3 regions of the Bacillus sp. DX3.1 genome follow, and region 3 is predicted to be linked to each of the others. Evidence: predicted binding sites of a transcription regulator. Region 3 holds the regulator's gene; each other region holds the start of a gene.
What was found. The regulator CtsR, encoded in region 3, represses protease genes until heat stress. The targets are predictions, from matches to a motif close to ATGGTCAATAAAGGTCAAACA.
Positions count from the first base shown of each region.

Region 1: the regulator CtsR is predicted to act here: its motif matches at 3,523-3,543, upstream of clpP (ATP-dependent Clp endopeptidase proteolytic subunit ClpP).
Region 2: the regulator CtsR is predicted to act here: its motif matches at 7,416-7,436, upstream of clpB (ATP-dependent chaperone ClpB).

Region 1 is NZ_CP128153.1:4,731,012-4,741,455, reverse strand. Features, by position in the region: gene rapZ (RNase adapter RapZ) at 1-479, shown strand, start outside; gene mgfK (gluconeogenesis morphogenetic factor MgfK) at 483-1,436, shown strand; gene whiA (DNA-binding protein WhiA) at 1,535-2,485, shown strand; gene QRE67_RS23935 (HPr family phosphocarrier protein) at 2,507-2,761, shown strand; gene clpP (ATP-dependent Clp endopeptidase proteolytic subunit ClpP) at 2,889-3,476, opposite strand; gene QRE67_RS23925 (DUF421 domain-containing protein) at 3,884-4,753, opposite strand; gene QRE67_RS23920 (DUF1657 domain-containing protein) at 4,774-4,980, opposite strand; gene spoVAE (stage V sporulation protein AE) at 4,992-5,342, opposite strand; gene spoVAD (stage V sporulation protein AD) at 5,343-6,356, opposite strand; gene spoVAC (stage V sporulation protein AC) at 6,357-6,833, opposite strand; gene QRE67_RS23900 (YhcN/YlaJ family sporulation lipoprotein) at 6,868-7,332, opposite strand; gene QRE67_RS23895 (DUF1657 domain-containing protein) at 7,551-7,757, opposite strand; tRNA gene QRE67_RS23890 (tRNA-Arg) at 8,012-8,087, shown strand; gene rpoN (RNA polymerase factor sigma-54) at 8,741-10,036, shown strand; gene QRE67_RS23880 (glutaredoxin family protein) at 10,046-10,291, shown strand; gene cggR (gapA transcriptional regulator CggR) at 10,427-10,444, shown strand, end outside.
Region 2 is NZ_CP128153.1:1,152,563-1,163,006, forward strand. Features, by position in the region: gene QRE67_RS05710 (alpha-amylase family glycosyl hydrolase) at 1-1,331, shown strand, start outside; gene QRE67_RS05715 (YajQ family cyclic di-GMP-binding protein) at 1,422-1,913, opposite strand; gene QRE67_RS05720 (CvfB family protein) at 2,152-3,018, shown strand; gene prsA (peptidylprolyl isomerase PrsA) at 3,060-3,914, opposite strand; gene QRE67_RS05730 (DUF3941 domain-containing protein) at 4,221-4,352, opposite strand; gene QRE67_RS05735 (YitT family protein) at 4,460-5,317, shown strand; gene QRE67_RS05740 (DUF3813 domain-containing protein) at 5,354-5,551, opposite strand; gene QRE67_RS05745 (competence protein) at 5,552-5,692, opposite strand; gene QRE67_RS05750 (Cof-type HAD-IIB family hydrolase) at 5,794-6,603, opposite strand; gene QRE67_RS05755 (YjzC family protein) at 7,113-7,292, shown strand; gene clpB (ATP-dependent chaperone ClpB) at 7,455-10,055, shown strand; gene QRE67_RS05765 (YjzD family protein) at 10,090-10,272, opposite strand; gene QRE67_RS05770 (alpha/beta fold hydrolase) at 10,428-10,444, shown strand, end outside.
Region 3 is NZ_CP128153.1:92,626-103,069, reverse strand. Features, by position in the region: gene ispD (2-C-methyl-D-erythritol 4-phosphate cytidylyltransferase) at 1-517, opposite strand, end outside; gene QRE67_RS00540 (PIN/TRAM domain-containing protein) at 534-1,640, opposite strand; gene disA (DNA integrity scanning diadenylate cyclase DisA) at 1,801-2,874, opposite strand; gene radA (DNA repair protein RadA) at 2,878-4,254, opposite strand; gene clpC (ATP-dependent protease ATP-binding subunit ClpC) at 4,354-6,789, opposite strand; gene mcsB (protein-arginine kinase McsB) at 6,812-7,876, opposite strand; gene mcsA (protein-arginine kinase activator protein McsA) at 7,881-8,429, opposite strand; gene QRE67_RS00510 (CtsR family transcriptional regulator) at 8,603-9,064, opposite strand; rRNA gene rrf (5S ribosomal RNA) at 9,284-9,399, opposite strand; rRNA gene QRE67_RS00500 (23S ribosomal RNA) at 9,449-10,444, opposite strand, start outside.

The sequences.
Region 1 (10,444 bases), 540 kb from region 3:
TGAAGGCGAGAGCAAATATTGTACTCGATACAACAGATTTAAAACCGAAAGAATTACGTGAAAGGATTGTTCATCTCTTTTCAACAGAAAGTGAACAAGCATTTCGTGTAAATGTGATGTCATTTGGATTTAAGTACGGCATTCCAATTGATGCAGATTTAGTATTTGATGTTCGTTTTTTACCAAATCCATATTATATTCCACAAATGAAACCATTAACAGGACTCGATGAGGAAGTTTCGTCATATGTGCTCAAATTTAATGAAACACATAAATTTTTAGAGAAGTTGACGGATCTTATTACTTTCATGCTTCCGCATTATAAAAGGGAAGGAAAGAGTCAGCTTGTAATTGCAATTGGATGTACAGGAGGGCAGCATCGATCTGTTACGCTTGCAGAATACCTTGGGAAACATTTGAAACCAGAATATATCGTTCACGTATCCCATCGTGATGTGGAGAAGAGAAAGGGCCATTAAAGGATGAAAAAAGAGAGAAAACCTAGAATTGTCATCATGGGAGGAGGAACTGGACTATCCGTTTTATTACGAGGGTTGAAAAAGTACCCTGTTGATATTACGGCAGTGGTAACGGTTGCTGATGATGGAGGCAGTTCAGGTAGATTGCGTGATGAGTTAGCAATTCCACCTCCAGGCGACATTCGTAACGTACTTGTTGCGCTATCAGATGTCGAACCGCTTGTGGAGGCTTTATTTCAACATCGTTTTACATCTGGAGAAGGATTAACGGGGCATGCGCTAGGTAATTTATTATTAGCTGGTATGACGGCGATCACAGGAGACTTTTTCCACGCTATTACAGAAACAAGTAAAGTGTTGAATGTGCGAGGGCGTGTACTACCAGCAGCGAATCAAAGTGTTGTGCTCCATGCAGAACTTGAAGATGGACAAATTGTAACGGGTGAATCGAAAATCCCGTATTTTGGAAAGAAAATCAATCGTGTATTTTTAACACCAGGTGATGTCGAACCGTTGTATGAGACGTTAACTGAAATTCAGCGAGCGGATTTACTTGTCTTTGGTCCTGGTAGTTTGTATACAAGTATTTTGCCAAATTTAATCGTAAAAAAAATTGGGGATGCTGTCCTTGCTGCAAAAGCAAAAAAGGTGTATGTGTGTAACGTTATGACGCAAGCAGGTGAAACGATGGGCTATACGGCATTTGATCATGTGCAAGCATTGCATGACCATCTTGGAAAATCATTTATTGATACGGCGATTGTAAATAATCATAAAATTCCTGCTGAATTGCGTGAACTTTATGCAGAGGAAATGTCTGAGCCTGTCGTGGTTGATGAGGATTGCTTTGTGGCAAATCATATTAAGTTAATTCAAGATGAATTAGCGAAATATGATGATAAAGTTGTGCGTCATGATACATTAAAATTAGCCTCTATCTTATATTCGTTGTTATAGCATGCGTTATCTCTCTCGAGATAACGCTACTCATTCATATAGGACATGATTTCTTAGGCTACAACATGTTCCCAAGTACAGTATAAGGAGGTGTTACTGTGTCATTTGCATCAGAAACAAAGAAAGAGCTGACAAAGCTTGAAATGAAGGAATGCTGTGAGAAAGCAGAACTATCAGCGTTGCTTCGAATGAACGGATCACTTTCCTTTTCAAATCGTCGCCTTTCCATTGATATTCAAACAGAAAATGCAGCAATTGCGAGACGGATTTATACATTGTTGAAAAAAGGATATGACGTTACGGTAGAATTGCTTGTTCGTAAAAAGATGCGACTTAAGAAAAACAATGTATATATCGTTCGGTTGGTTGAAAAATCTCGTGAAATATTAGCGGATTTGCATATCGTACGAGAGGATTTTTCATTTATTCGCAATATATCGCAGAGATTGATTGAAAAAAAATGCTGTAAGCGATCTTATTTACGAGGTGCATTTTTAGCAGGTGGTTCGGTAAATAACCCAGAAACATCATCTTATCATTTAGAGGTCTTTTCGTTATATAAGGAACATAATGATTCTATATGTGAACTGATGAACGGATTTGATTTAAATAGTAAGACGCTAGAAAGGCGTAAAGGGTACATTACGTATTTAAAAGAAGCAGAGAAAATTACAGAGTTTTTAAATATTATTGGTGCACATAATGCGCTTTTAAGATTTGAAGATATCCGTATTGTTCGCGATATGCGTAATTCCGTAAATCGTTTAGTGAATTGTGAAACAGCCAATTTAAATAAAACAATTGGAGCCGCATTAAGGCAAATTGAAAATATTCGTTATATTGACGAAACGGTTGGAATGGATGTATTACCAGATAAACTGCGAGAAATTGCACAACTGCGTATTAGTTATCAAGATGTAACATTGAAAGAATTAGGTGAAATGGTATCTGGGGGAAAAATTAGTAAATCAGGTATCAATCATCGTTTGCGTAAAATCGACGAAATTGCGGAGAAATTACGCGCGGGGGAACCGGTAGCAAAAAAATAACGGTAAAGGGGAAATGGAGCTGTGGTTCAAAAACAGGTAGAGGTTTCATTAAAAAACGGCTTACAAGCACGTCCGGCTGCGTTGTTTGTACAAGAGGCAAATCGCTTTCATGCTGATATTTTCATTGAGAAAGATGGCAAAACAGTGAATGCGAAGAGCATAATGGGGATTATGAGCTTAGCGATTGGATCTGGCAGCAACGTAACTATTATTACAGAAGGTTCAGATGCAGAAGCTGCTTTAGAGGCACTTGCAGCTTATGTACAAAATGAATAAAGCGAGAAAGAAATAACCAGATGACACACATTTGTGTCATCTGGTTATTTTTACTTTGTGGTGAATACCGATTCATAACGAAAAAACGGCCATCCTTCATGGAGAATCCATGGAAGGATGGCTGCTTTTATTTCGAAGATTTTGTAAAGATTTTATCGATAAGACCGTATTCTAGTGCTCTTTCAGCTGTCATGAAGTTGTCGCGATCTGTGTCGCGTTCAAGTACTTCTAGTGGTTGACCTGTGCGCTCAGCAAGAATTCGGTTTAGTTTTTCGCGTAAGAATAGAATGCGTTTTGCAGCGATTTCAATTTCAGTTGCTTGTCCTTGTGCGCCGCCAAGTGGTTGGTGAATCATAACTTCACTGTTTGGAAGAGCGAAGCGTTTTCCTTTTTCACCTGCTGCAAGTAGGAATGCACCCATAGATGCTGCCATACCGATACAAATTGTTGATACTTGTGGTTTAATAAATTGCATTGTATCGTAAATTGCCATACCCGCTGTGATAGAACCGCCAGGGCTGTTGATGTATATGTGAATATCTTTTTCTGGATCCTGAGATTCCAAGAATAAAAGCTGGGAAACGATTGAGTTTGCTACGTTGTCATCAATTGCACTACCAAGCATAATGATGCGGTCTTTTAATAGGCGTGAGTAAATATCGTAAGCGCGTTCTCCACGATTTGTTTGTTCAATTACTGTAGGAATTAAATTCATCTGTTATTTCCTCCTTTAAAAGCTTTCTTAGTCTTATCATACAATTATGGTCAATAAAGGTCAAACGAAACCACTTTAAATCAAAAAAATATGTAGTTGTACCATGATTTATTCGCTATGTTTTTGGAATTCCCTGCTTATGTATCTTCAACATCATAACCGAATTATATAAATTTAAACGTATTTTATCTAGGAAAGAAAATAGCAAATGAAAGAACGCCTTTATAGAGGATGTTCAAAAAGTCCGGTAAAGATCGCCGCCCGATTTCTTCGTTGCGTCGCCACTCCGGTACTCATGTAGTTCAATCTACACTCCGTATCCTCGTGGCTTCTGTGCCTCGAACTGCTCGGCTCTCTTTATCCTCCTTTTGGAACATCATTTATAAGTAGAAGCGTTCTCTCATTTGCTATTCTTTTAACAGGTAGGTTACCTTGTTTAAAATGTCTTCAATTTGTTTAGCATTTTTGCTATACATTTTTTGAGCGGATTGTGATTGAGTTTCTAAGGAAAATAATTCAAGATCAGCCTGACATTTTTTTAAGGATGCTAATAATAATGGTTTTCCTTGCGGAGTAGGCATTTGAATTTGATCATTATATATATCGACGGTTAGTTGTCCATAAGAATCAACTTGTCCGATAAATACGTTATCTAGCGCTACGCCAATTTTTTCGAGTTCGGTGTGTAGCCAACCGCGGTTATGGCCGCTAGCTGAAAGTGGTTCATCTAATATTTTTCCATCCATAATAACCGTTTGTGTTTCTTTAGCAGGTGCTATTTGTAAACCAATATCTTTTGGAGTAAGAGGTTGTTTGTCTCTTTTTAACAAGACATTTAGTTCGCCGCCAGATTCTAATACAGCAAACTCAACGTCAGCTATGTTAAACGCATTTTTCTTTCTAAGAAGCTCTAGTAGTTCATCGATTGTATAATTCTCTTTTTTTAAATTATCCTCAAGAACTTTCCCATCTTTTATAAAAATAGTCGCTTTTCCTTCAATGAAATTTCTAAGCTTCTTGTTTTTTAAGGCGATCATACCTGCGAAAAATGGAACAAGAGAAAAAACAAGCATGCTAGAAATGCCGTGCCAAAAATTTCGCTCAAGCCCTGTTGTTACTTCAGCAGCGATGTTCCCAATCGTCAAGCCCGCGACATATTCAAAAAATGAAAGCTGTGAGATTTGCCTTTTTCCAAGCAATTTTGTCATTGAAAATAAAATAGCTAAGAGAGCGAAGGAGCGTATAATGACAAGCAGCCAGTCTGGTACATGAGGCATGTTAATTCCCTCCCGTTTACCTAAAATCCTTTATATTGTGGTTCTTCCCGTTCTAATGTGGAAATTCGCTTTTTAAGATCAGTGATTACACTGTCCATTTCTATCATACATTCATGGAAAACTCGTTTTGCTTCTTCGTCAGCAGTATTTTGTGAAAGTGTACTTAAACTTGCTTGGGCGCCTTTTAAACTTGCGAGGCATGTTTTTACACTAGCAACAACAGTCATCCAAACACCTCTTATCCTTTTGGTTTAAATAATAATGCTCCGATGAATCCGAAGATAACCGCAGCCGATACACCGGCACTTGTAACTTTAAACATACCTGTTATGACACCGACGAGCCCGTGTTTTTCTCCTTCTGCCATCGCTCCATGAACAAGGGCATTGCCGAAGCTTGTAATAGGAACTGTTGCTCCAGCACCTGCAAAATCAATTAAAGGCTCATATAGATTGAATCCATCGAATATTGCACCAATAACAACGAGTGTAGCCATTGTATGAGCAGGAGTAAGTTTAAAAACATCAAACATAATTTGACCGATTACACAAATCAACCCACCGATTACAAAAGCCCAAAAAAAGATCATTTATTGTACACCTCCAAATTCAATCGATACGGCATGAGCAATGCATGGAATCGTTTCTTGCTGTTGGAATGTCAGTGGAGATAGCAGTGCTCCAGTAGCCACTACAAGTATTTTTTTGAACTCTCCTTTTTTCATTCTGTTCAACAAATGTCCGTATACGACGGTTGCTGAGCAGCCTGGGCCACTCGCTCCTGCTATTACAGGCTGATCTTCTCTATAAATAAGTAATCCACAATCTTGAAACTGGTCATCGGTTACAGAGATTCCGTGCTTATGCAGCAAATCGTAACTAATCTCACGTCCAACATGACCAAGGTCACCTGTTACAATTAGGTCATAGTAGGATGCGTCAATTTGTCTTTCTCGTAAATGTGCTTCTATTGTATCGACAGCAGCAGGAGCCATCGCACCTCCCATGTTAAATGGATCTGTTAAGCCCATATCAATGACTCGTCCGATAGTTGCTGATGTAACACGTGGGCCTTCTCCTTGATCGCTCAAAAGGGCAGCGCCAGCTCCTGTGACAGTCCATTGAGCGGTAGGAGGTTTTTGTCCGCCGTATTCAGTAGGATAACGGAATTGTTTTTCAACAGCAGTATTATGACTCGATGCGCCTGTTAATAAATATTTTGCCCCTTTTGCATTTACAATACTTGCACCGAGGGCGAGACCTTCCATGGAAGTAGAGCAAGCACCAAATAATCCAATATAGGGAGTGCCCAGTGTTCGGCAAGCAAAGCTAGAGGGGGTGATTTGGTTGATAAGGTCACCTGCTAAAATGAATTGAATATCTTCTTTACGAAGCTTTGCTTTTTCAGTTGCGCGACTACAAGCTTCTTCAAATAAAACTTTATGTGCTTTCTCATAGGAATCTTGTCCGAGCCACAAGTCTTCATGAAGGGTGTCAAAATCCTCGGGAATTTTCCCTTTTGCTTCAAATGGTCCACCAATAACTCCTGTTGAGATAATGACTGGTTTATTTTCAAATATCCATGTTCGATGTCCTTGCAGCATTTAAAAACCTCCCCATTGAACAAGAATGGTCTTAATAATGGCGATAACAAATGCGGCAAACACGCCAAATAAAATAACAGATCCTGCCAATTTGAACATATTGCCACCTACTCCAAGAACAAAACCTTCTGTTTTATGTTCAATACAAGCTGATATAACTGAATTACCAAATCCAGTAACGGGTACAGCTGTACCAGCACCGCCAAATTGTGCGAGGCGATCGTAAACACCGAAGCCTGTTAACAACATAGAAATAAAAATCATTGTAGCTACGGTAGGATTTCCTGCTGAGCGCTCGGTGAAATCAAAATAAGTGATATAAAAAGTGGAAATAAGTTGCCCGATTAAACAAATCAAACCGCCAACAAAAAAAGCTTTTATACAATTTTTTAAAACAGGACGTTTCGGTTCACGCTGTTGTTCAAATTTTTTATATTTTAGTTGTACAGGTGTTAAATCTTTGTCTTTACTTGGCATGTGAATTCATCCTTTAGCTTTGTGAAAAGTAGTATTACGTATCGGATTTCATTTCTGACTTTACTATTTTTAATTGTTTTTTAAGACCTTCTTTTGTGATTTCTTTGTTCTTAATTTTGGTTTCTAATTTTCCGAGTAACATCAGAATTTTTTGATCCGTACAAACAGTGATTTTTAAATTAGGGTACATTTCTTTTAGTTGTTGTTTCATTTTTTTTCGTATGCTTTTTAGTTGGAATCGCTCATGATGTTCTGGTTTAGCAGCTACTAAAAGCTCCTGATCTAAATAGACAGCTTTCGCGTCTATTATTTCTTCCATGGCAAGGATTTTCTTTTTTGCTTCAGCAGCTATAGACTGATCGATGGATTGCGTGCTAGTTTTTGTTAGTTTTGTTTCATCTTTCTTAGTCTTCTTGTCTACATCATTACTGCACCCCAGCATGGAATGTAATAAGAGAATAGATAAAAAAACTTGCGTGATTTTTCGTTTTTTTTGCATCTTATCATTCCGTTTCTGTTGCGAATATGTAATTTGAGGGGCAAAAAGGATGATATGGAATCACCCTTTTTGCCCGCTCATAAAGTGTGCATACTTTATCCCGCTATTTGCGAGCGATAATACCCCACACCTCAAAGTGCAGCAAAAAGCAAAGAAGTTAGGTGGGGAATAATCAGTGGGAATGAAAATGAAAAATTCCCACTGATGAAAGTTTTACTTTATAGTTGTGTGTATTGAGGTTCTTCGTCTTGCACTTGTTCAACACGTGGACTTAAAGAATCAATCACGGATTGTGTTTGTTGAGCTGCTGTTTGAAATAGTTGCTTCGCTTGTTGGTTATCCGTATCAAGGACAAATCCCTCTAAGCTCGCTTGCGCACTTTTTAATCCAGCAACGGTTTGTTTCAATTTTGTAATTACAGTCATTAGTTGAAGCCTCCTTGTGAAATATGAATTCAAAGATTAGAATCTGTGAAATAACGTGAAAATATAATTTCCAAATTAAGGTTTTTCATGAGCTGTTGCCATTTTGCACTTAATTATCAAGAGAAAAGAAGGTTGAATCGTGAAAAATGAATAAAAAATAGATTTATGGTTTAGAAAATAGGTTATGTATTTTTTGGATGATAGTAGTTGCGTACATTGGCATAAGAAGATATAATTACGGATATATCATTCATGCGCCCATAGCTCAGTTGGATAGAGCGGTGGTTTCCGGTACCACGTCTGTCGGGGGTTCGAATCCCTCTGGGCGCGTTTTTTTATTACAGGGCTTATTGTACTCACATTCCTTCAAGAAATACTTTGGATAAACGTCATACATCCAGCGTTACTGTGACACGTTCTATTCCAAAGTGGAAGGGTTTAGGGTATTAAATAAGCGGCACTCAATAGCGTGAAGAACGTGTTGAAAATGAATAGTGAAATTTGGGAGACCCCTTGTATGTGATTAGAAATAATCGTGTACAGGGGTTTTTTGGTGTGAAAAGAATCAAAAAACGTGCTGTTGATACAGACATGGTTCTATCAAACAATTTTCAAATCATGAGAATTACAGTAAGAAAAATTGAAAAGTAAAACACCGCCAATAAGGTGAAAAATATTTACACCTTATTGGAATTAGACAAATTATCAGCTATTAGTATTAAAAAAGGAAAACATAATCCTCTCTTGTTATATCTAATAATAAGGGTTACTATTAGTATGTGGTTATAAAAATGTCGGTTTGAGAATTTCTTCTATAATGAAAACATCTTTTTTATCGTTTTTTTTCAATATTATTCATTTTATAGTTGTAAGATGTAAACAGAATTAATACATATGAAATAACAATATGTGGAGTTGGTATCTTTGTAAGGATTCTCCTTTCAGGAAACTTATTGTACAATAGAGACGAGGGGGAGATTAGATTGAAGGCAAGTCTTTTACAAGAACAAAGTTTACGTTTGGCCATGACACAAGAGTTAAGACAAGCAATTACAATGCTCCAGTATAATGTGCAGGAATTAACGGAATTTTTGTATGAGCAATCATTGGAAAATCCCCTTATTGAGTTGGGTGGCTTTGATAGGGAGAAGAAAAAGAGTAAAAGTACAAGCAAACAAGTTGAAAATCAAATAGAAATTTACAGTGTAGATTCTACGACGATTCAGCAACATTTATTAGATCAATTACAGTATTATAAAATAGATGAGAAGCAGCGAAAAACGGCTTCTTTCATCATTATGAATATGGATGAAAATGGTTATTTACAAGAAACAAACGAAGAATTAGCAGAGTTACTTGCGGCATCTCTCGATGTAGTGAATGGTTCTATGGAGCTTGTTCAATCATTAGAGCCAGCAGGGGTGGGAGCACGGAATATTCAGGAGTGTCTAACACTTCAATTGAAGCGCTTACAAAAAAGAGATGAGCTTGCAGAACTGATTGTGGATGAATACTTTACATATTTCATCAAGAAAGATTGGCGAAAACTTATTCATGTTATGAAATGTAGTAATGAGGAATTACAATCAGCTGTTGATAGCATTACATCATTGCAGCCAAAACCAGGGCTTGCATTTTCTTCTGAAAAACCGCTTTATATTGTTCCTGATATGACTGTGAAGAAAGAAAGTGATCGGCTTATTTTACAAATGAATGAACGTAACATGCCGAGAATTGAAATTCATTCAGAATATAGTGCGCTTCTTCATAATAGTGAAAGTGAAGTTGCCTCTTATGTATCTGAGAAGTATCAACATGTCCAGTGGATTATGCGCAGTTTGAAGCAACGGAAACAAACGCTTTTAAAAGTGATGGAAGTTATTATTACAAAGCAACGTGATTTCTTTTGGCAAGGTCCAGAGTATTTAAAACCGCTCGCTTTAAAAGAAGTAGCGGAGGAACTAAGTGTACATGAATCTACAATTAGCCGTGCTACACGTAATAAATATGTGCAAACGCCGCATGGGTTGTTTGAAATGAAGGCTTTTTTTAGCAATGCGGTGGTTACAACGGAAGATGAGGCTGTTTCTACAAAACGTGTCAAACAACTGATTCAAGAACTTGTAGAAAAAGAAAATAAGAAAAAACCACTTTCAGATCAAAAAATTTCAAAATTGTTAGAAGACGAGCATGAAATCGCTATTTCTCGAAGAACAGTTGCGAAATATCGAGAACAGATGCATATTCCTGCTTCTTCTCTTCGAAAAACAATTGGATAGGTGAAGAAGATGAAGGTTGTTTTATATACGAAAACGGACTGTGGCCTTTGCGAGAAGGCAAAACAGCTGTTGAAAGAAGTGCAACATGAATATTCTTTTGAAATTGAGGAAATAGATATATATGAAGATGATGAGCTTTTAGAAAAGTATCAAATTATGATTCCTGTTGTGGAAATTGACGGAAAACAGGCGGAATGCGGTGTCATTCACAAAGATGTCATAATAAACTATATAAAGAATGCAGTTAAGAGTTGAATAAGTTTCTATCTCCTGTTACAATAATACACGTAGCAGGGATTATTTTTTTAAACCTAGTGGGACACAAAATGTCACTACGGGACACAAAGTGACCACGAAGGAAAATGAACCGATGCAGTGAGGAGAAAAGATATGCGCTCATGGATTCAA
Region 2 (10,444 bases), 1.1 Mb from region 3:
TGAATAGAATATGGAAACGAGGCGTGTTGGTTTGTTTTTGCATGATGTTTGTACTTTTAGTACCGATGCAGGCATTAGCAGAGGAGAAAAGGAAATGGCAAGATGAAGTTGTATATTCTATTATGATTGATCGTTTCAATAACGGTGATGCGAAAAATGACAAACAGCTTGATGTGAATAATTTGCAAGCGTATCAAGGGGGCGATATACAGGGGATTATAAAGAGGCTTGATTACATACAAGAGATGGGTTTCACCGCAATTATGCTTTCGCCGCTTGTGAAAAGTGAAACGTATGATGGATATGGTGCGGGCGATTTACAAAAAGTGAATGAACATTTTGGGTCGTTGCAAGATGTAAAGCAGCTTGTCCGTGAAGCGCATAAACGAGATATGAAAGTGGTGTTTCAATTTGTAGTGGAAAAAGAGGAAGAAGCGCTTATTGATTCTATAAATTGGTGGATCAAAGAAGCGGATATGGATGGAAGTTATTTCATACATAGTGAAGAAATTTCTCCTGCTTTTTTAAATGACATGAAACAAAGTGTCCAAGTAATGAAAAAAGATTTTTTTATTATGAATGAAGGAGAAACAGATTTGTCTGCGGTACAAAATGATTACTATAAACGGATAACAGATGTGTTTTCAAAACCGAGTATGTCTATTCAACCGCTGTATGATGTGAGTTTAATAGATGAGGATAAAGTAAGAAGTACGTTTATAGACAATCAGGAAACAAAGCGATTTGTTCGTGTTGCGAAAGAAAATTTGTACTATCCGCCAGCGCGTTTGAAACTTGCGCTCACGTATTTATATACATCGCCGGGGATGCCAATTGTATACTATGGAACGGAAATCGCATTGGATGGCGGGGGAGTGCCTGATAATCGCCGTTTAATGAATTTTAAAACCGATGAAAAGTTTTTACAGTATGTAACGAAGTTAGGTGAGTTGCGTCAAAGAATGCCATCTTTACGCCGTGGTACATTTGAACTGTTATATGATAAAGACGGGATGAGTGTACTGAAAAGAACGTATAAAGATGAGACGGCACTTATTGCGATTAACAATACGAAAGAGACACAAAAAGTTTCTTTTTCCGCTAATGAAGTTGGTGATAATCGTGAATTACGAGGATTGTTGGAAGATGAAATTATAAGAGAGGAAGATGGGAAGTATTATATAGTGTTGAAGCGTGAAACGGCAAATGTGTATAAGGCGCAGGAACAAACGGGGATTAATTGGCTGTTTGTATCTATAATGGTCGGTATAAATGTTTTGTTTATTACTTTTTTAATGACTGTAAAGAAAAAGAAAAAATCCTCAAAATAGAGGATTTTTTTCTTTTAGAGGATGTTCAAAAAGTCCGGTACTCATGTAGTTCAATCTACACTCCGTATCCTCCTTTTTGAACACGCAATTTTAGCGATAGTTAATGAACTGTACGTCAATTGGTAAATCAGCACTGCGAACGGCTGCGATTACTGCTTGTAAGTCATCGCGGCTTTTTGCTGTTACGCGTACTTGGTCGTCTTGCACTTGTGTTTTCACTTTTAATTTTAGGTCTTTAATGATTGTGTTGATTTTCTTAGCGTTATCTTTATCGATACCTTGCTGCAGTGTTGCGCGTTGACGTACTGTGTTACCAGTAGCATTCTCTACTTTTCCGTAGTCTAAATTTTTGATCGGTACTTCACGTTTAACTAGTTTTGAAATAAGAACGTCTTTTACTTGGTCTAATTTAAACTCGTCATCAGAAGTTAAAATGAGTACTTCCTTCTCTAATTTAATATCACTTTTACTTCCTTTAAAGTCATATCGGTTTTGAATTTCTTTTAATGCGATGTTAATAGCATTTGTTACTTCTGGTAATTCTACTTTTGAAACGATGTCAAAAGAACTGTCTTTTGCCATGGTTAGCACCTCCAAATTAAATTCCATCTTCTACCCCGCTATTCGCGGGCAGTAATATCCCACATTAAAGTGTAGCAGAAAACACAGTAGTTAGGTAGGGGATAAGCTGTCCGTAAAAGCCCTCACTTTATTATAGTGAATTTTGGAGAGTTGGACAAATAAAGGAAAAATCGTGTTATAATGAACCTTTCTTTGGAATGATAAAAATATACTTTATATATAGAAGGGAATTAAAAATATGTATTTGCAACCAGGAGCAATTGAACAGGTAACTGTTTTGCGAGAAACAGAAATCGGATATATGGTCGGATATGATGATGAGGATGGTTATGAAGAAGTATTCTTACATAAAAATGAAGTAGCGGGGAAAATTGAAGAAGGTGATACAATTGATGTGTTTTTATATCACGATCATCAAGAACGCCTGACTGCTACGATGAAAACACCGCTTATTACAACGAATGATTGGAACTGGGTAAAAGTTGTAGAAATCATACCTCATTTAGGTGTGTTTGTTGATATCGGTGTTTCGAAAGATATATTAATTCCAGCTGATGAGTTTCCGATCTATACACCTGTTTGGCCAGTAGAAGATGACGAACTATATTGTACATTAAAATTAACAAACCGCGGGCGATTAATTGCGCTACCGGCAAGAGATTCAGATATGCAAGAGATTATCGTAGATGCAACGCCATCTATGCGTAACAAAAATGTGAACGGACGTGTATACCGCTCACTTCAAGTTGGTTCATTTGTACTAACAGATGAACATTTCCGTGCCTTTTTACATCACACAGAAAGAAAAGAGCAAGTGCGTATCGGTGAACGCGTGACAGGTCGTATTATCGATGTGAAAGATGATGGTACAATTAATATTTCCCTACTTCCACGAAAAGAAGAGGGGATGGAAGATGATGCACAAGTAGTTTATGCCTATATGGAAGAACGTGGCGGAGCAATGCCGTTTTGGGATAAGAGCCATCCAGAAGATATTCAGGAACGTTTCAGTATGAGTAAAGCAGCATTTAAACGTGCTCTTGGTAAACTGATGAAAGAAGAAAAGATTTATCAAGAAGAAGGCTGGACGTACTTTAAGAAGTAATAAAAAAAATCCGAACAAATTTAATTTGTTCGGATTTTTTATTACTGTTGTTGGGATAAGCGAGAGAACGTATCTTTTAAATCCTTATCTGTCACTTTAATATCGGCTTTCTTTAATTCGTCTAGTAATATTTCTTGACCTGCTGTGTTATCTGCTAAGCGTCGTTCTTCTAAATCTTTACGAATGGAATCTTTTACTTCGTCGTATGGTTTTAATTCTTTTTTATCGGTAAGTTTAATAATATGGTAGCCGTTTGCTGATTTGACCGGTTTGCTAATTTCACCCACATTTAATTTATAGGCAGCTTCTTCGAATTCAGATACCATTTTACCTGGACCGAAATATCCAAGATCACCACCATTTTCTTTTGAACCTGGATCTTGAGAATGTTGTTTTGCTAACTCTTCAAATGAAGCACCTTCATCAAGTTGTTTTTTAATATCATTTGCTGTTTTTTCATCATCTACTAAAATGTGGCTCGCTTTAATCTCAGGTTTATAGTTTGCTTTTACATCTTTATCCGTAATGCTTTTCTTAATGGCTTCGTTTATAGCTAATTTGAATCTGATTTGATTTTTTAAGTCGTCTTCATCTTTTAAATTATTGCTGTCCAATACCATTTGGAATTGATCACCAGCTTGATCTTTTAACTTTTTCACTTCTTTATCGACTTCATCATCAGATACTTTATATTTTTTTGTGATGATATCTTGTGCCATCATCTCATATAGCATATTTTTTCCGTAGCGATCTTTTAATTGCTTGTCAAAATCGCCTTTTGTAATGGTTGAGACCTTTGATGTTGCGATAGCCTCTGAGCTATCTTTTGGACCACAGGCAGACAGCATTAACGTTCCGAGTGCAGCTGTTGCAATCAATAATTGTTTTCTTTTCATATGAACACCCCATCTAAAAATCGTTATTGCTATTGTAAAATAGCGAAGTGAACATGAAGTGAATTTGAGATGTTTTTGGGAAGGAAAGCGTATTTGTTTCATGAAATGAAAAAAGTACATCAACTATAATGTTGATGTACAGAGTGCTTATAGTGCTTGTTCAAAAAGGAGGATAAAGAGAGCCGAGCAGTTCGAGGCGCGGAAGCCAGGAGGATACGGAGTGTAGATGGAACTACATGAGTACCGGACTGGCGACGTAACGAAGAAATAGGGCAGCTATCTTTACCGGACTTTTTGAACATCTTCTTATAGGTGATCTGTTTTTTTAGAGTAGGCACGCTTTCCTTGCTGAATATTTTTTTGTTCTTGTTCATTTTTTTGTGTGCGTTTTGCATTATTATCGCGTGCTTTTTTATCGTTGTCACTTGTATACGGCATATGTATCAGCTCCATTTCTAAACAGTTGTACGTTTATCATTTCCGTTTTCGTTAAGACTATGTATACAATGGGAGTGAACTCATTATATATAAAGGTGGGCTGGGATATGGATTTAAAATTAAATTATGCAGAATTAACGAAAAAGCTGATTGTTGTCATCGTTGCAGGTTTGTTGAATGCGATTGGAATGAACCTATTTTTAACACCGGCAAAAGTATATGCGAGTGGTTTTGCTGGATTAGCACAATTACTTTCACAAGTATTAGGGGATTTTGCATCGATTCATGTATCAACAGGGGTACTTTTTATTTTATTTAATATTCCGGTTGTTATTTTAGCGTGGAAAAAGGTAGGGAAAGCTTTTACGTTATTTAGTTTTTTATGCGTCATATTTATGACACTATTTTTAGAAATCATACCAGTAAAAGCGGTGTCGAATGATATTATATTAAATGCTATCTTTGGAGGTCTCATTTCTGCGATAGGAGTCGGGATTGCCTTGAAATGGGGAGCATCAACAGGTGGATTAGATATTGTTGCGATGATTTTATCGAAAATAAAAGATAAGCCAGTGGGGACATATTTCTTTTTCTTTAATGCTATCATCATTATTGCGGCTGGTTATGTATACGGATGGGAAAAAGCGCTGTATACGTTGGTGACATTATATGTATCGACACGGATTATTGATGCGATTCATACGCGTCACGTGAAAATTACAGCATTTATCGTTACGAAAAATGGTAAGGACGTAAGAAAAGCGATTCAGGAACGTTTAGTGCGAGGGATAACAACTATACCAGCTACTGGTGCCTTCACAAATGAAAATAAAGAGATGCTCATGATTGTAATTACGAGTTATGAGTTGTACGAGCTAGAGAGAGTTATTAAGCAGGTAGATCCCGGCGCATTTACAAATGTGGTTCAAACGGTAGGGGTATTTGGATTATTTCGGAAAGAGTAAAGAAGAGGACCGATTTTTCGGCCCTCTTCTTTTTCTTTAATGTGTGCTAGAAATGCTATGCAGTTGTTCTTGCAATTCACGCAACTGCACTTTTTCGGCAGTTGAAGAGTTGGCGTAAGCGGATTGCAAAGCGTTTTTTGCTCTATAAACGAGGTCTTGCTGTTCAGTGCCGTTTGAACATGAAACGGCTTCGGAAACAGCGTCTCGTGCTTGCCTAAATAATAAGTTCCCCATTTAAAACCCTCCGAGAGAAGAGTTGTTTCGTTCTTTTTCTGCTTCAGCTAATGTACCACGGTACGGGAATCTTGCAGCATGCTTCATAACAGCATCGGCCCCTTGTTGGGTGAAACGTTTTGATTTGTTCTTTTTACCCATTCGTAATTCCCCCTTTTTTTAGCAGAAAACAACTGACACATCGCTGTGTCTGGTTATAGTATAAGCGTTTTGTGCCAAACTATAACCAGGGAATTTTTAGATTACAATCCGAGAATTTCTTCTAGATAAAGGGCAATTCCATCTTCTTCATTTGTTAATGTCGTGTGGTTTGCTAATGATTTTAATTCTGGAATGGCATTGCCCATGGCGATTCCATGACCTGCAAACTCAATCATTTCAAAATCATTATCTTCATCACCGAAGGCAATGATGCGTTCTTGTGGAATGTTGTAATAGCTTGAAACTCTTTGGAGGCCTATCGCTTTATTTAGGCCACTTTTCACAATTTCAATAATCGGCCAAGGAGCACCCCATTTACGATGATCAATGACTTCAGCATGCATATCGGTTAAATGTTGGCGAATGGCCAATGATTGTTCATCGTGCGCATCAATTAATAAACATGTTGGATGATCTTGTAAGATGTTTAATAAATCTCCTGTGAAAATCTTTGGAGAACCAAATTCAAAAATATGTTTTTTATCTTCATCAATTTCACGAACATATACATCATCAATGACTTCAGCATAAATATTTTTGACACCAAAATCAAAGCAAGCACGAACAATTTCCTGTGCAGTAGAAAGTTCAAGAGGAGAGTGATGAGTTCCCCAGTTTACATCAAGCGGGTGATGAACATAAGCGCCGTTAAAGTTAACGATCGGCGTGTTCAAATTAAGTTCTTTATAATAGGCATGACTAGCACGAAATGGACGTCCTGTTGAGATCACAACAATATGTCCTTGTTCTTTTGCTTTTTCAATTGTTTTCTTTGTGCGTGCTGAAATAATTTTATTGTCCGTAAGTAAAGTACCGTCTAAATCTAATGCGATTAAATGTTGTTTTTTCATATTTTCACCTTTTATGAAAAATTTTTACCCCGTGTTCTATTGGCTAGCCATACTCCTTTGTGAAGTGCGTGGAAGTAAGAAGCCTAGGTAGGGGGCTTGAAAAACATCCATGAATGAATGTTTCGCTATGTATTCATCTTACGTCGCGAAACCTGTTAGTGTCCACTATTTCTCATTAGAAAACAGAAAAGTCAATATTTTTTTCGAAAGTTCAAACAATGTTTCTTTCATTTTGTACAATTTGTGAAAGGGGTTACATTACGGATGCAGCAAGACTTATAATGAAAACGTAATCTTCTCGTATATTGTTTGACTCTCCTTTGAGACTGGCCTTGGATAGGTCGGTTTCTTTTTTTTCTACAAATGATGCGCTTTTTCCTGCTTCAAGGTGTAAATTCATACATATGAAGTGGAATGAAAAATATGACTGGTTTCCTAAACATAACAGAAAAGCTTTAAAAAAAACGGGCATACTAATGGTGTAAAGATGTCATGGAAGGAGAATAAAAATGGGACAAAATCGCAGGTTTCGTTCTGGGCAGAAAGCACCAAATGATGGCATATATGTGGAAATTGGTGAAACAGGGAGCATGGTTAAGGATCCTCAAATGGTGAAATTAACTGCAGGTGAAAGGTTTCCTGAAAATTCGAATCATAATCGGCAGTGGACATATAAAAGAAAACCGTAAAGAAAACCGCAGCAAGAAAGCTGCGGTTTTTTTGTATGTTCTGCTTACTTTTTCAAAAAATAAGGTAGAAATATACAATCATATTAATTGTATAAACGAGATGATTGGCGTATAATCAAATCAAAGGTCAAAGAAAGTCAAACTATTGGAGGGACTGTGAGGATGGACCTAAATCAAATGACGACGAAAACACAAGAAGCGATTATGAGTGCCCAATCTTTAGCGGTATCTCATCATCATCAAGAAGTTGATACTGTTCATCTATTGCTCGCATTACTAAGGCAGCAAGATGGATTAGCGGTACGTATTTTTCAAAAAATGAATGTAAATATAGAACAGTTAACAAAAGAAGTAGAAAGATTGTTACAACAAAAGCCGTCTGTTACAGGAAGCGGTGTGGAGGCTGGGAAAGTATACGTGACAAATGCTTTGCAACAATTGCTTGTTAGAGCAGAAGCGGAGGCAAAGCAGTTACAAGATGAATATATTTCAGTAGAACATTTGTTACTTGCATTGTGCGGGGAAAAAGCTGATGTTAAACAGCTATTTATAACATTTCAAATTACAAAAGATACATTATTACAGTCTTTAATCGAAGTTCGGGGGAATCAAAGAGTGACTAGTCAAAATCCAGAAGTAACATATGAAGCATTAGAAAAATATGGCCGTGATTTAGTGGCGGAAGTAAGACAAGGTAAGCTTGATCCTGTTATTGGCCGGGATAGCGAAATTCGCCGTGTCATCCGTATTCTTTCACGTAAAACAAAAAATAACCCTGTTTTGATTGGAGAACCAGGTGTCGGGAAAACAGCAATTGTCGAAGGATTGGCACAGCGAATTGTACGAAAAGATGTACCGGAAGGTTTAAAAGATAGAACAATTTTTGCGCTTGATATGAGTGCTCTTGTAGCAGGTGCAAAATTCCGTGGTGAGTTTGAAGAGCGTTTGCAAGCCGTTTTAAACGAAATTAAAAAAAGTGAAGGTCGCATTTTATTATTTATCGATGAACTCCATACAATTGTCGGTGCTGGTAAAACAGAGGGGGCAATGGATGCAGGGAACATGTTAAAACCGATGCTTGCACGTGGCGAACTTCATTGTATCGGTGCAACGACATTAGATGAATATCGAAAATATATTGAGAAAGATCCAGCTCTAGAACGTCGTTTCCAACAAGTATTAGCAGAAGAGCCATCAGTGGAAGATACCATTTCTATTTTACGTGGCTTAAAAGAGCGTTTTGAAATTTATCATGGTGTAAATATTCATGACCGTGCGATTGTAGCAGCATCTGTGTTATCTGATCGATATATATCTGATCGATTTTTGCCAGATAAAGCCATTGATCTTGTTGATGAAGCATGCGCAACGATTCGTACAGAAATTGATTCTATGCCAACAGAATTAGATGAAGTAACGCGCCGCATTATGCAGCTAGAAATTGAAGAAGCAGCGCTGGGCAAAGAAACAGACCGGGGCAGCCAAGAGCGCCTGAGAACATTACAGCGTGAATTGTCTGATTTAAAAGAAGTAGCAAGTGGAATGAGAGCACAGTGGCAAAAAGAAAAAGAAGAAATTCATAAAGTTCGTGATTTACGTGAGCATCTGGAACGTTTACGTCGTGAGTTAGAAGAAGCCGAAGGAAATTACGATTTAAATAAAGCAGCAGAGCTTCGTCACGGTAAAATTCCAGCGGTAGAAAAAGAGTTAAGAGAAGCGGAAGAAGCAAGTGCTGATAACGGACAAGATAATCGTCTACTTCGTGAGGAAGTAAGTGAAGAGGAAATTGCGAATATTGTTTCACGGTGGACTGGTATCCCAGTTGCGAAACTTGTGGAAGGAGAACGTGAAAAACTGCTTCGTTTAGAGCAAATTTTATCAGAGCGTGTCATTGGACAAGAAGAAGCGGTTGGTCTTGTAGCAGATGCTGTTCTTCGTGCTCGTGCTGGTATTAAAGATCCGAATCGTCCAATTGGTTCTTTCATTTTCTTAGGACCTACCGGTGTTGGGAAAACGGAGCTTGCGAAAACATTAGCACAATCTTTATTTGATAGCGAAGAACAAATCATTCGTATTGATATGTCTGAGTATATGGAAAAACATGCCGTATCTCGTTTAATCGGAGCACCTCCTGGATATGTCGGCTATGAAGAAGGTGGACAATTAACAGAAGCAGTACGTCGTAAACCATATTCCGTTATTTTGTTAGACGAAATTGAAAAAGCACATCCGGAAGTATTTAACATTTTACTACAAATGTTAGATGACGGTCGTATTACGGACTCACAAGGGCGAACAGTAGATTTTAAAAATACAGTTATTATTATGACGTCCAATATTGGTTCAGGGTATTTATTAGAAGGTTTACAAGAAGATGGTTCAATAAAAGAAGAGTCAAGAGATCTCGTTATGAGCCAGCTTCGTGGACATTTCCGTCCGGAGTTTTTAAACCGTGTAGATGAGATTATTTTATTTAAACCACTTACAACAAATGAAATAAAAGGCATTGTTGATAAAATTGTAAAAGAGTTACAAGGTCGTTTAGTGGACCGCCATATTACAGTGGAATTAACAGAAGCGGCAAAAGAATTTGTTGTTGAATCTGGTTTTGATCCAATGTACGGAGCACGTCCGTTAAAACGTTATGTACAGCGTCAAATTGAAACGAAATTAGCAAGAGAGCTTATTGCAGGAACCATTACTGATAATAGTCATGTTGTTGTTGATGTGAAAAATGCTGAATTAGTTGTTCATGTGCAGTAAAAAAGAGTCCGAATTAGATTCGGACTCTTTTTTGTTAGTGCTGTTCTGCAGGTTCGTTTGGAATTGTTGCTCCGATAGCCATCACAAGCACTGCAAGAACAATTGAGAATTTAGACGCTAGCGCGAAATCGTATACACCGCCAGTCATAGAGCTAATTACGTAGCTCATCATGTGTACAAGCATAAACGACCAAATAAAGGCCCAAATTACACGCATCTTTTCACACCCCTATTCGTTCAATCTGTCTATATTGTAACACAATTGAAAAAAGAATATAGAAAAAATTTGTAGATTTTGCAACGCAAATTTGTATTCATTTCATACATTATAAAAGAGTAGTTTTTTACGTTTAGGAATAAGGCGGGAGAAGAATGAGTATTACGGAACG
Region 3 (10,444 bases):
TATGTGCTTCCAATAAAAGCGGAACATAAAATCCTTGGGGTGTTTGTACCGCTCTTAACTGAGAACGTTCAACTGTTTCAACCACCGTATTCTGTTCTACTTTTTTCACCGTGTCTTTAACAGGTACCGCACAAATCGAGGCACCCTTTTGCTTCGCTGCTTCCAATACATGATGAATCATTTTGCTCGTCACAAATGGACGTGCCCCATCATGTACTAGGACATAATCGACATGTTCTACGTGTTGAAGCGCATTATACACGCTATCTTGTCTTTCAGCTCCACCATGAATAAACTGAACACTCTTTTGAATACGATATGTCTGAATTAATTCGGAAAAATAAGAACGTTCTTCTTCATTAATCGCCATAATAATATTTTTACATGCTTCATCTTTCTCAAAAGCACGTAATGTATGCACAATAATAGGTACTTCATTAATAAGTAAAAACAATTTATTTTTACCAGCACCCATTCGTTTTCCTTGGCCTGCTGCTGGAATAATTAATGTATACATGCTAATAACCCTCTACTTACAATGCTTTTTCTAATAATTTACGTTTCGCAAAAATCATGCGACCAGCCGATGTTTGCAGTACACTCGTAACAAGTACAGCAAGTTGTGAACCAACGTACTCTCTACCATCTTCTACGACAATCATTGTGCCGTCATCTAAATAGGCAACACCTTGATTTTGCTCTTTTCCGTCTTTTACGACATACACGCTTAATTCCTCACCAGGAAGGACAACCGGCTTAATTGCATTGGCTAGATCATTGATATTTAAAACGGTTACTCCTTGTAGTTCAGAAACTTTATTTAAATTAAAATCATTCGTTACAACAGTACCGCCCGTTATTTTCGCTAATTTTACAAGCTTACTATCTACTTCTTGAATGTCTTCGAAATCACCTTCATAAATCTCTACTGGAATCGGCATTTCCTTTTGAATGCGATTTAGTATATCTAATCCTCTTCGGCCACGATTACGTTTTAACGCATCGGAAGAATCAGCAATATGTTGCAACTCCTCTAGCACAAACTGAGGAATCACAATTGTTCCTTCTAAAAACTTTGTTTGGCAAATATCAGCAATACGTCCGTCAATAATTACACTTGTATCAAGTATCTTCCAATGTGAAGAAGACTTTTCTGCTTCTGTATCTTCATTTTCGCTATTATTATTCTTCTTCTTACCTCCGCGCTGTGGTAATGTAAATAACCCTAGCAATTCATTTCTCTTTTTAAATCCTACTTGGAATCCTAAATAGCCAAGTAAAAGTGTAAAGAAGATTTGCAATACGGTGCTAATGACTGGAATTGTAAATTCACGAATTGGTATCAAAATTAAATATGCAACAATAAGACCTGAAATTAATCCTAGCGTGCCAAATAAAACATCTGTTACAGGAGCCTTTACAAGGGCTTCCTCAATATGTTTAATAAGTTGAACGATATAATCTACAAGCCAAAATGTTGTTAAAAATAAAATAATTGCACCAATAATTGCACGAACATAAGAACCTTCAAGCAAAGGGATTGCACCAATGTCCAATACATTAATAACTTTTGGGATCAGAAAAATCCCTAACGCTCCACCAATTACTAAAAAGAAGAGCTGTACGATCCGTCTTAACATCCAACCACCTCCTACTCATTATTAACCATTGTTTTGCTACTCAAAACGCCGAATGCAAAAGCGGACGTGTCTTTTCATAAATTGCTTTATTTACCAATATATCATATCATATACCAAAAATGTTTGAGTGTCGTTATATTGTGGAATCAATGTAATATTCTTAATTGTGTCTACTCATATATAGGTGCTCTTGGATTCGTTTTAAGCCTTCCCGTATTTTTTTCGCTCGAACTTCTCCAATTCCTTCTACATCATCTAAATCACTGATGGTCGCACGGCAAATCCCTTGCAGATTTTTAAATCGATTAATTAAATTTTCAATAATCAGAGGTGGGACTCTAGAAATTTTACTCGCAATCCGGTACCCTCTTGGCGTAACACTTTCCTCTAAACTCGTTTGTCCAGAATAGCCAAGCAGTTTGACTAAATCACTATCTTCTAATAGCTGTGCATTCGCAAGTTCTTGTAATTTTTTTAGGATTTGATAGTGGTCTTGCGTTTTTTCTTGGTAATAATCTTTAATTAATAACGCTGCCTCTGCTTCCAAATCTGCTAAGAGCTCGGTAAGCTGTAACCGAATGAGTCTACCTTCTGTCCCCAGTTCATGAATATAGCTAAGGATTTCATTCTTAATACGAAGCACCATCTCAACACTGTGTAAAACATGGACAACTTCAGACAGTGTAACGACTTCTTCAAATTCTAGAATACCCAAATTTGTGATACCATCATTCCATACTGCTTTATATTTTTCTAACGTTTGAATCGCCTGATTTGCTTTTGTCAAAATAACACCTATGTCTTTTAATGTATAACGTAAGCTTCCTTGATATAACGTAATGACATTACGCCTTTGTGAAATAGCGACAACAAGACTGGCCGTTTGCTTTGCCACTCGCTCTGCAGTACGATGACGCATCCCTGTTTCAATAGAATCAATAGATGCATCCGGAACCAACTGTGCATTTGCGATTAAAATTTTACTTCCCGTCTCATTTAAAATAAGAGCTCCATCCATTTTTGCTAGTTCATATAAGCTCGCAGGGGAGAATGCACAATTAATGTGAAATCCTCCATCGACAATACTTTTAATTTGCTCGTTGTACCCAAGGACAATTAAACCACCTGTTTGCGCACGAAGTACATTATCTATTCCTTCTCGTAACGGTGTCCCTGGTGCAACAAGCTGTAAAATATTAATCATACTTTTGACTCGTTGCTTGTTTTCTTCCATAGCCTAGCCTCCTAATATCAAACGAAGCGCCTCTCCTATATTGGACACACCGACCACTTCAATCCCATCTGGAATTGTCCAGCCACCCAAATTCTTGCGCGGGATAATAACTCGTTGAAATCCTAATTTAGCCGCTTCTTGTACCCGTTGTTCAATTCGTGATACCCTCCGTACTTCACCTGTTAAACCAACTTCTCCTATCACAGCATCTCCCGGCGCAGTTGGTTTATCTCGAAAGCTAGATGCAATACTTAAGGCAACCGCTAAGTCAACGGCTGGTTCATCTAACTTTATTCCACCAGCAACCTTTAGATAGGCGTCTTGATTTTGCAATAATAGTCCCGCTCTTTTTTCTAATACCGCCATAATAAGTGATACACGATTATGATCGATTCCTGTAGCCATTCTTCGCGGATTTCCAAAACTAGTAGGAGAGATTAATGCTTGTATTTCTACTAACACAGGTCTTGTTCCTTCCATAGAAGCAACAACTGTAGAGCCGGCGACCCCAACAGGTCTTTCCTCTAGAAATATTTCAGAAGGATTTAACACTTCCGAAAGACCCAATTCCTTCATTTCAAAAATTCCCATTTCATTTGTGGAACCAAAACGATTTTTTACTGCTCGTAAAATACGATATGTATGATGACGATCTCCTTCAAAATAAAGAACCGCATCCACCATATGCTCTAACATACGAGGTCCAGCAATCGCCCCTTCTTTCGTTACATGCCCCACGATAAAAATAGGAATTCCTTTCGTTTTTGCAAGTTTCATCAACTCTGCTGTACATTCACGTACTTGCGCGACGCTTCCTGGCGCCGAAGTCACTTCCGGTAAATGAATCGTTTGAATGGAATCAATGACAACAAATGAAGGGTTCATTTCATCTATATATGTTGCAATTCGCTGTAAATCTGTTTCCGAAACAACAAATAAATTATTTCCATTTACGTGCAGACGATCTGCGCGTATTTTAATTTGCTTTGCTGATTCTTCACCAGATATATACAACACATCATAGGAGGAGTCTGCTAGTTGCGATGATATTTGTAGTAATAATGTTGATTTTCCAATCCCAGGGTCTCCTCCAATAAGTACAAGGGAACCATCTACAATTCCTCCACCAAGTACACGATTAAACTCTTGAAATTTCGTTTCAATACGTGCTTCTGATTTCGTTTCTACTTCTGTAAGACGACGTGGCTTCGTTACTTCTGATTGAATCGCATTTGCATAGTTAATACGACGTGATGATACAACTGGTTCTATCTCCTCAACAAGCTTATTCCATTGCCCGCATCCGGGACACTTCCCCATATATTTCGCCGATTGATACCCACATTCTTGACATATAAATTTCGTTTTCTTTTTAGCCATTGTGTTTTACGCTTCACTTCACTTTCATATGTATATATACATATATTTTTCTCGTACAAGAAAGAGGGCTATCATTTAGCCCTCTTCGTTTGTCTATACTTATTTTACCTTTTCTGCACTGCGAATGACAAATGATTCTCCTTCAGTATCAAAAACAACTTTTTGACCTTTCTCAATCGCTCCTTTTAGAAGCTCTTCTGATAATCGATCCTCCACATGTTTTTGAATTGCTCGGCGGAGTGGACGAGCACCGTACTCTCGGTCAAATCCTTTATCAGCAATGGCTTCAATTGCCGCGCTTGTTAACTCTAAATCAATTTCGTTTTCTTTTAAGCGTTTCACTAATTGATTAACCAGAAGGATTACAATTTCTTGAATATGTTTTTTCTCAAGCATATGGAAGACAATAATTTCATCGATACGGTTTAAGAACTCTGGACGAAATGCCTTTTTCAGTTCATCCATTACTTTTCCTTTCATATCTGAGTAATCACGGCTCTCATCTTGCACATTAAAACCAAGATGTTTATTACGTTTTAACGCCTCAGCGCCAACGTTAGATGTCATAATTACAATCGTATTACGGAAATCAACTGTACGTCCTTTAGAATCTGTTAAACGACCATCCTCTAACACTTGCAGTAAAATGTTAAATACATCTGGATGTGCCTTCTCTACTTCATCTAATAGAACAACAGAATATGGTTTACGACGAACTTTTTCTGTCAGTTGACCACCTTCTTCGTATCCAACATATCCTGGAGGAGATCCCACTAAACGAGAAGTAGAATGTTTCTCCATGTACTCAGACATGTCAATACGGATCATTGCATCCTCATCACCAAACATAGATTCTGCTAACGCACGTGCAAGCTCAGTTTTACCTACACCAGTCGGTCCTAAGAAAATAAATGAGCCAATCGGACGTTTTGGATCCTTCAGACCAGCTCGCGCACGGCGCACTGCTTTTGCTACCGCAACAACCGCTTCATCTTGACCAATTACACGATCATGTAAAATGGATTCTAGATTCAACAATTTATTTGTTTCTGTTTGTGCAAGTTTAGAAACAGGGATACGCGTCCATGTAGAAACGACATTTGCAATATCTTCTACTGTCACTTCCGAGTTTTCTTTTCCTTGCTGCTCTTTCCATTGGCGTTTTGTTTCTTCTAATTTTTCACGTAAACGTTGTTCCATATCACGTAAGGAAGCTGCCTTCTCAAATTCTTGACTTTGTACAGCTGCATCCTTTTCTTTGCGAATTTCTTCAAGTTTGACTTCAAGTTCTTTTAAATTTGGTGGTGTTGTATAAGAACGTAAGCGTACTTTGGAAGCAGCTTCATCGATTAAATCAATTGCCTTATCTGGTAAGAAACGATCTGTAATATAACGGTCAGCAAGCTTTACAGACGCTTCAATTGCATCATCTGTAATAGAAACACGGTGATGCGCTTCGTAACGATCACGTAATCCTCTTAAAATTTGAACAGATTCTTCTAAGCTTGGTTCATCAACATGAATCGGTTGGAACCGTCGCTCTAATGCTGCATCTTTTTCAATATATTTACGGTATTCATCTAGCGTTGTCGCCCCAATACATTGCAGTTCCCCGCGCGCTAAAGATGGTTTTAAAATATTAGATGCATCAATCGCACCTTCTGCACCACCCGCACCGATTAATGTATGAAGTTCATCGATAAATAAGATAATATTACCCGCTTGGCGAATTTCATCCATTACTTTCTTTAAGCGATCTTCAAATTCACCACGATATTTCGTACCAGCAACAACGGTTCCCATATCTAATGTCATAACACGCTTATCACGTAAAGTTTCAGGAATTTCATTGTTTACAATTTGTTGTGCTAATCCTTCTGCAATTGCTGTTTTACCTACGCCGGGTTCCCCGATTAGCACTGGGTTATTTTTCGTTCTACGGCTTAGCACTTCAATTACACGTTGAATTTCTTTACTGCGGCCAATAACAGGATCTAACCGTCCTTCACGTGCAACAACTGTTAAATCACGTGCTAAACTATCAAGTGTTGGTGTATTCGCACTTGCTGAAGCACCGCCTTGATGACCCGATGTTGCCTCATTGCTTCCAAGAAGCTGCAGTACTTGTTGTCTTGCCTTATTTAAACTTACACCTAAGTTATTTAAAACGCGTGCCGCTACTCCTTCACCTTCACGAATCAATCCAAGTAGAATATGCTCCGTTCCGACATAAGAATGACCAAGTTTACGTGCCTCATCCATTGATAACTCAATTACTTTTTTTGCACGAGGTGTGTAATGTACCGTTTGAGACATTTCTGTTCCACGACCGATTAATGCTTCTACCTCTTTTTGCACCTTTTCTGGACTTAACCCAAGAGCAACTAATGCTTTAGCCGCAATTCCTTCACCTTCGCGTACAAGCCCAAGTAAAATATGTTCTGTTCCAATATTATTATGACCAATGCGAATTGCCTCTTCTTGAGATAAAGCTAATACCTTCTGTGCTCGTTCTGTAAATCTTCCAAACATCATAGAAATCGCCTCCTACTTGCGCTCAATTTTGTTCAATTCTTAATCTTTCACGGATTAAAGTCGCTCTACGATAATCTCTTTCCCCAGGCTGTAGGGGACCACCGGCATATTGCTGCAAGATTCCTGGCTGAGTAAGTACCATTAGCTCCGTTAAAATATGCCTTGATACATTTTTTATATAACCAAGATCAATGCCAAGTCGTATATCCGATAGACAAGTAGCTGCCTCAGCAGATTGAATTAAACGACTATTGGCTAATACACCATAAGAACGATATACTCGATCTTCAAGTTCAATACTTGAATTTTTCGTAACCATCTCTCGCGCTGCTCTTTCTTGCTGTATAAGCTGATAAACAACACTCTTTAAGTCTTCTATAATATCTTCTTCTGACTTTCCTAATGTCATTTGATTGGAAACTTGAAATATATTACCTAAGGCTTCGCTACCTTCACCATAAATTCCTCTTACAACTAAACCTATTTGTTGAATTGCTTGTATGATACGGTTTATTCGTTTCGTCAAAACAAGCGCTGGTAAATGGATCATTACAGAAGCTCGTAATCCCGTACCAACGTTTGTAGGACAACTTGTAATGTAACCAATTGATTCATCAAAAGCATATTCAACCGCTTCTTCAATCCAATCATCCATTTGATTTGCACTTTGGAGTGCTTCTGATAATTGTAGCCCCGGGAACAAACACTGAATTCGCACATGATCTTCTTCATTAAGCATCACACTTATCTGTTCGCCTTCTGATAATAGACAAGCACCCAATTCTGTTCCAGCAAGATTGGGACTAATTAAATGTTTTTCTACTAAAACTCTTCTTTGAAGCGGCTGAAGTTCATTCATTTTTAATAGTTCGAACGTCCCGAAGGATTTCGATGTTTCATTAGCAAACTTCGATTGAAACATCTTGATGATCTGCTTTGCTTCTTTATCAGTTTGCATAGTAGGGAAATGATAATCTTTTAAATTACGAGCCAAACGAACACGACTACTTAAAACAATATCGGAATCAGGACCATCTCCCCTCATCCATGGGCTAATTGCTTCATTCATAATTCGATCCAGTGACATAGAATTATTCCCCCTCTCTATGCTCACTAAGCTGATTTTCAATGCCTCGAATTTGATCACGGACCTGAGCCGCTTCTTCAAACTCTTCTTGTTGTACACATCGCTTTAATTTTAGTTTTAGTTCATCTAATTCTTTCTTTAGATGAATATTTCCTCCTGTACGCTGTGGAATTTTTCCACAATGATGTGTATGACCACCATGAAGACGTTTTAACATAGGCTGTAGTTGATCCTTAAATGTTTCATAACAGGAAGAACAACCAAAGCGACCCATTTTAGCAAATTGTTGATATGTCATATTACACGTTGGACATCGCAATACCTTTATATCCGAAAAACTATCTTCCTGTTTTTCAAACATCGATTGTTCCCCGTGTAGTAATCCAGCTAATAAGTCATGAAAAGAATAACTAGATTGTGGTGATTGAAAGAAAGACGTATAGCCATTTTGTTCAGCACATTGCTCACAAAGATGAACTTCCGTCTTTTGTTCATTTATTACTTTTGTAACATGTAAAGCTGCTGGTCTTGTATTACAATTTTGACAAATCATCGAATCCCCCCACCTTTACAATAGGAACGAGTTATTCCATGAGACTTTTCATACATTACTAGATTTTATTTTCTCCATTCAAACTATTCTATGAGAAAAATACACATTACCTGTGAAAAAGTCTCATTATGAAATGAATAACCAGTGAAAACACTTCTTAACAAAAGCTGTATTTATTTATATTTCAACGTTCTTAACATTGCGCATAATATCCGAGCCCTAAGTTCATCTCGAAAGGGTAAATCCATTAATAATACGGATCGATCTAACACGCTTAGCATAAGCTTTGCTTCGCTTTTTGTCACAATATCCTCTTCAACTAAACGTATGACAATACTTTCTGCATTTCCTTGCGCAATACTACGCTCAATCATATGAAGCATTTGATCAATAATGTCTATATCGTCATGCAATTTGACTTTGATAATGCGAATGTAACCTCCTCCACCTCGTTTGCTTTCAACTAAAAATCCTCTTTCTAGCGTAAAGCGGGTATTGATTACATAATTAATTTGAGACGGCACACAATCAAACCTATCGGCAATCTCATTTCTCTTAATTTCAATCACATTATTATTGCTTAAGTCAATAACTTGCTTTAGATATTGCTCAATGATATCAGATATATTTCTCATTTATCCGCCACCTTTATTGACTTTGACTATCTTTGACTTTAATTATATACGTATTAAAGAAATTTGCAACTCTTTTGCCTCTTCACTATAGTAGCCAAATTTTTTGTTCCTTAATCACCAAATTCGTATTTTATTTAATGAAAGTTTCTTCCTCCCAACTGAGAAGTCAAAACTTTTTATATACAAAAAAGACGAGTCATTATGACTCGTCTAAAGGTTGCTTGGCGACGTCCTACTCTCACAGGGACAAGGTCCCAACTACCATCGGCGCTAGAGAGCTTAACTTCCGTGTTCGGTATGGGAACGGGTGTGACCTCTCTGCCATCATCACCAAACTGATGAAGGTATATTCCTTCAAAACTAGATAACATTGCTTCATATTATATGGTTAAGTCCTCGATCTATTAGTATTCGTCAGCTCCACATGTCACCATGCTTCCACCTCGAACCTATCAACCTGATCATCTTTCAGGGATCTTACTAGCTTACGCTATGGGAAATCTCATCTTGAGGGGGGCTTCATGCTTAGATGCTTTCAGCACTTATCCCTTCCGCACATAGCTACCCAGCTATGCCCTTGGCAGAACAACTGGTACACCAGCGGTGCGTCCATCCCGGTCCTCTCGTACTAAGGACAGCTCCTCTCAAATTTCCTGCGCCCACGACGGATAGGGACCGAACTGTCTCACGACGTTCTGAACCCAGCTCGCGTACCGCTTTAATGGGCGAACAGCCCAACCCTTGGGACCGACTACAGCCCCAGGATGCGATGAGCCGACATCGAGGTGCCAAACCTCCCCGTCGATGTGGACTCTTGGGGGAGATAAGCCTGTTATCCCCGGGGTAGCTTTTATCCGTTGAGCGATGGCCCTTCCATGCGGAACCACCGGATCACTAAGCCCGACTTTCGTCCCTGCTCGACTTGTAGGTCTCGCAGTCAAGCTCCCTTATGCCTTTGCACTCTACGAATGATTTCCAACCATTCTGAGGGAACCTTTGGGCGCCTCCGTTACACTTTAGGAGGCGACCGCCCCAGTCAAACTGCCCACCTGACACTGTCTCCCGGGTCGATGAGACCCGTAGGTTAGAATTTCAATACAGTCAGGGCGGTATCCCACCAGCGCCTCCACCGAAGCTAGCGCTCCGGTTTCAATGGCTCCCGCCTATCCTGTACAAACTGTACCAAAATTCAATATCAGGCTACAGTAAAGCTCCACGGGGTCTTTCCGTCCTGTCGCGGGTAACCTGCATCTTCACAGGTACTATAATTTCACCGAGTCTCTGGTTGAGACAGTGCCCAAATCGTTACACCTTTCGTGCGGGTCGGAACTTACCCGACAAGGAATTTCGCTACCTTAGGACCGTTATAGTTACGGCCGC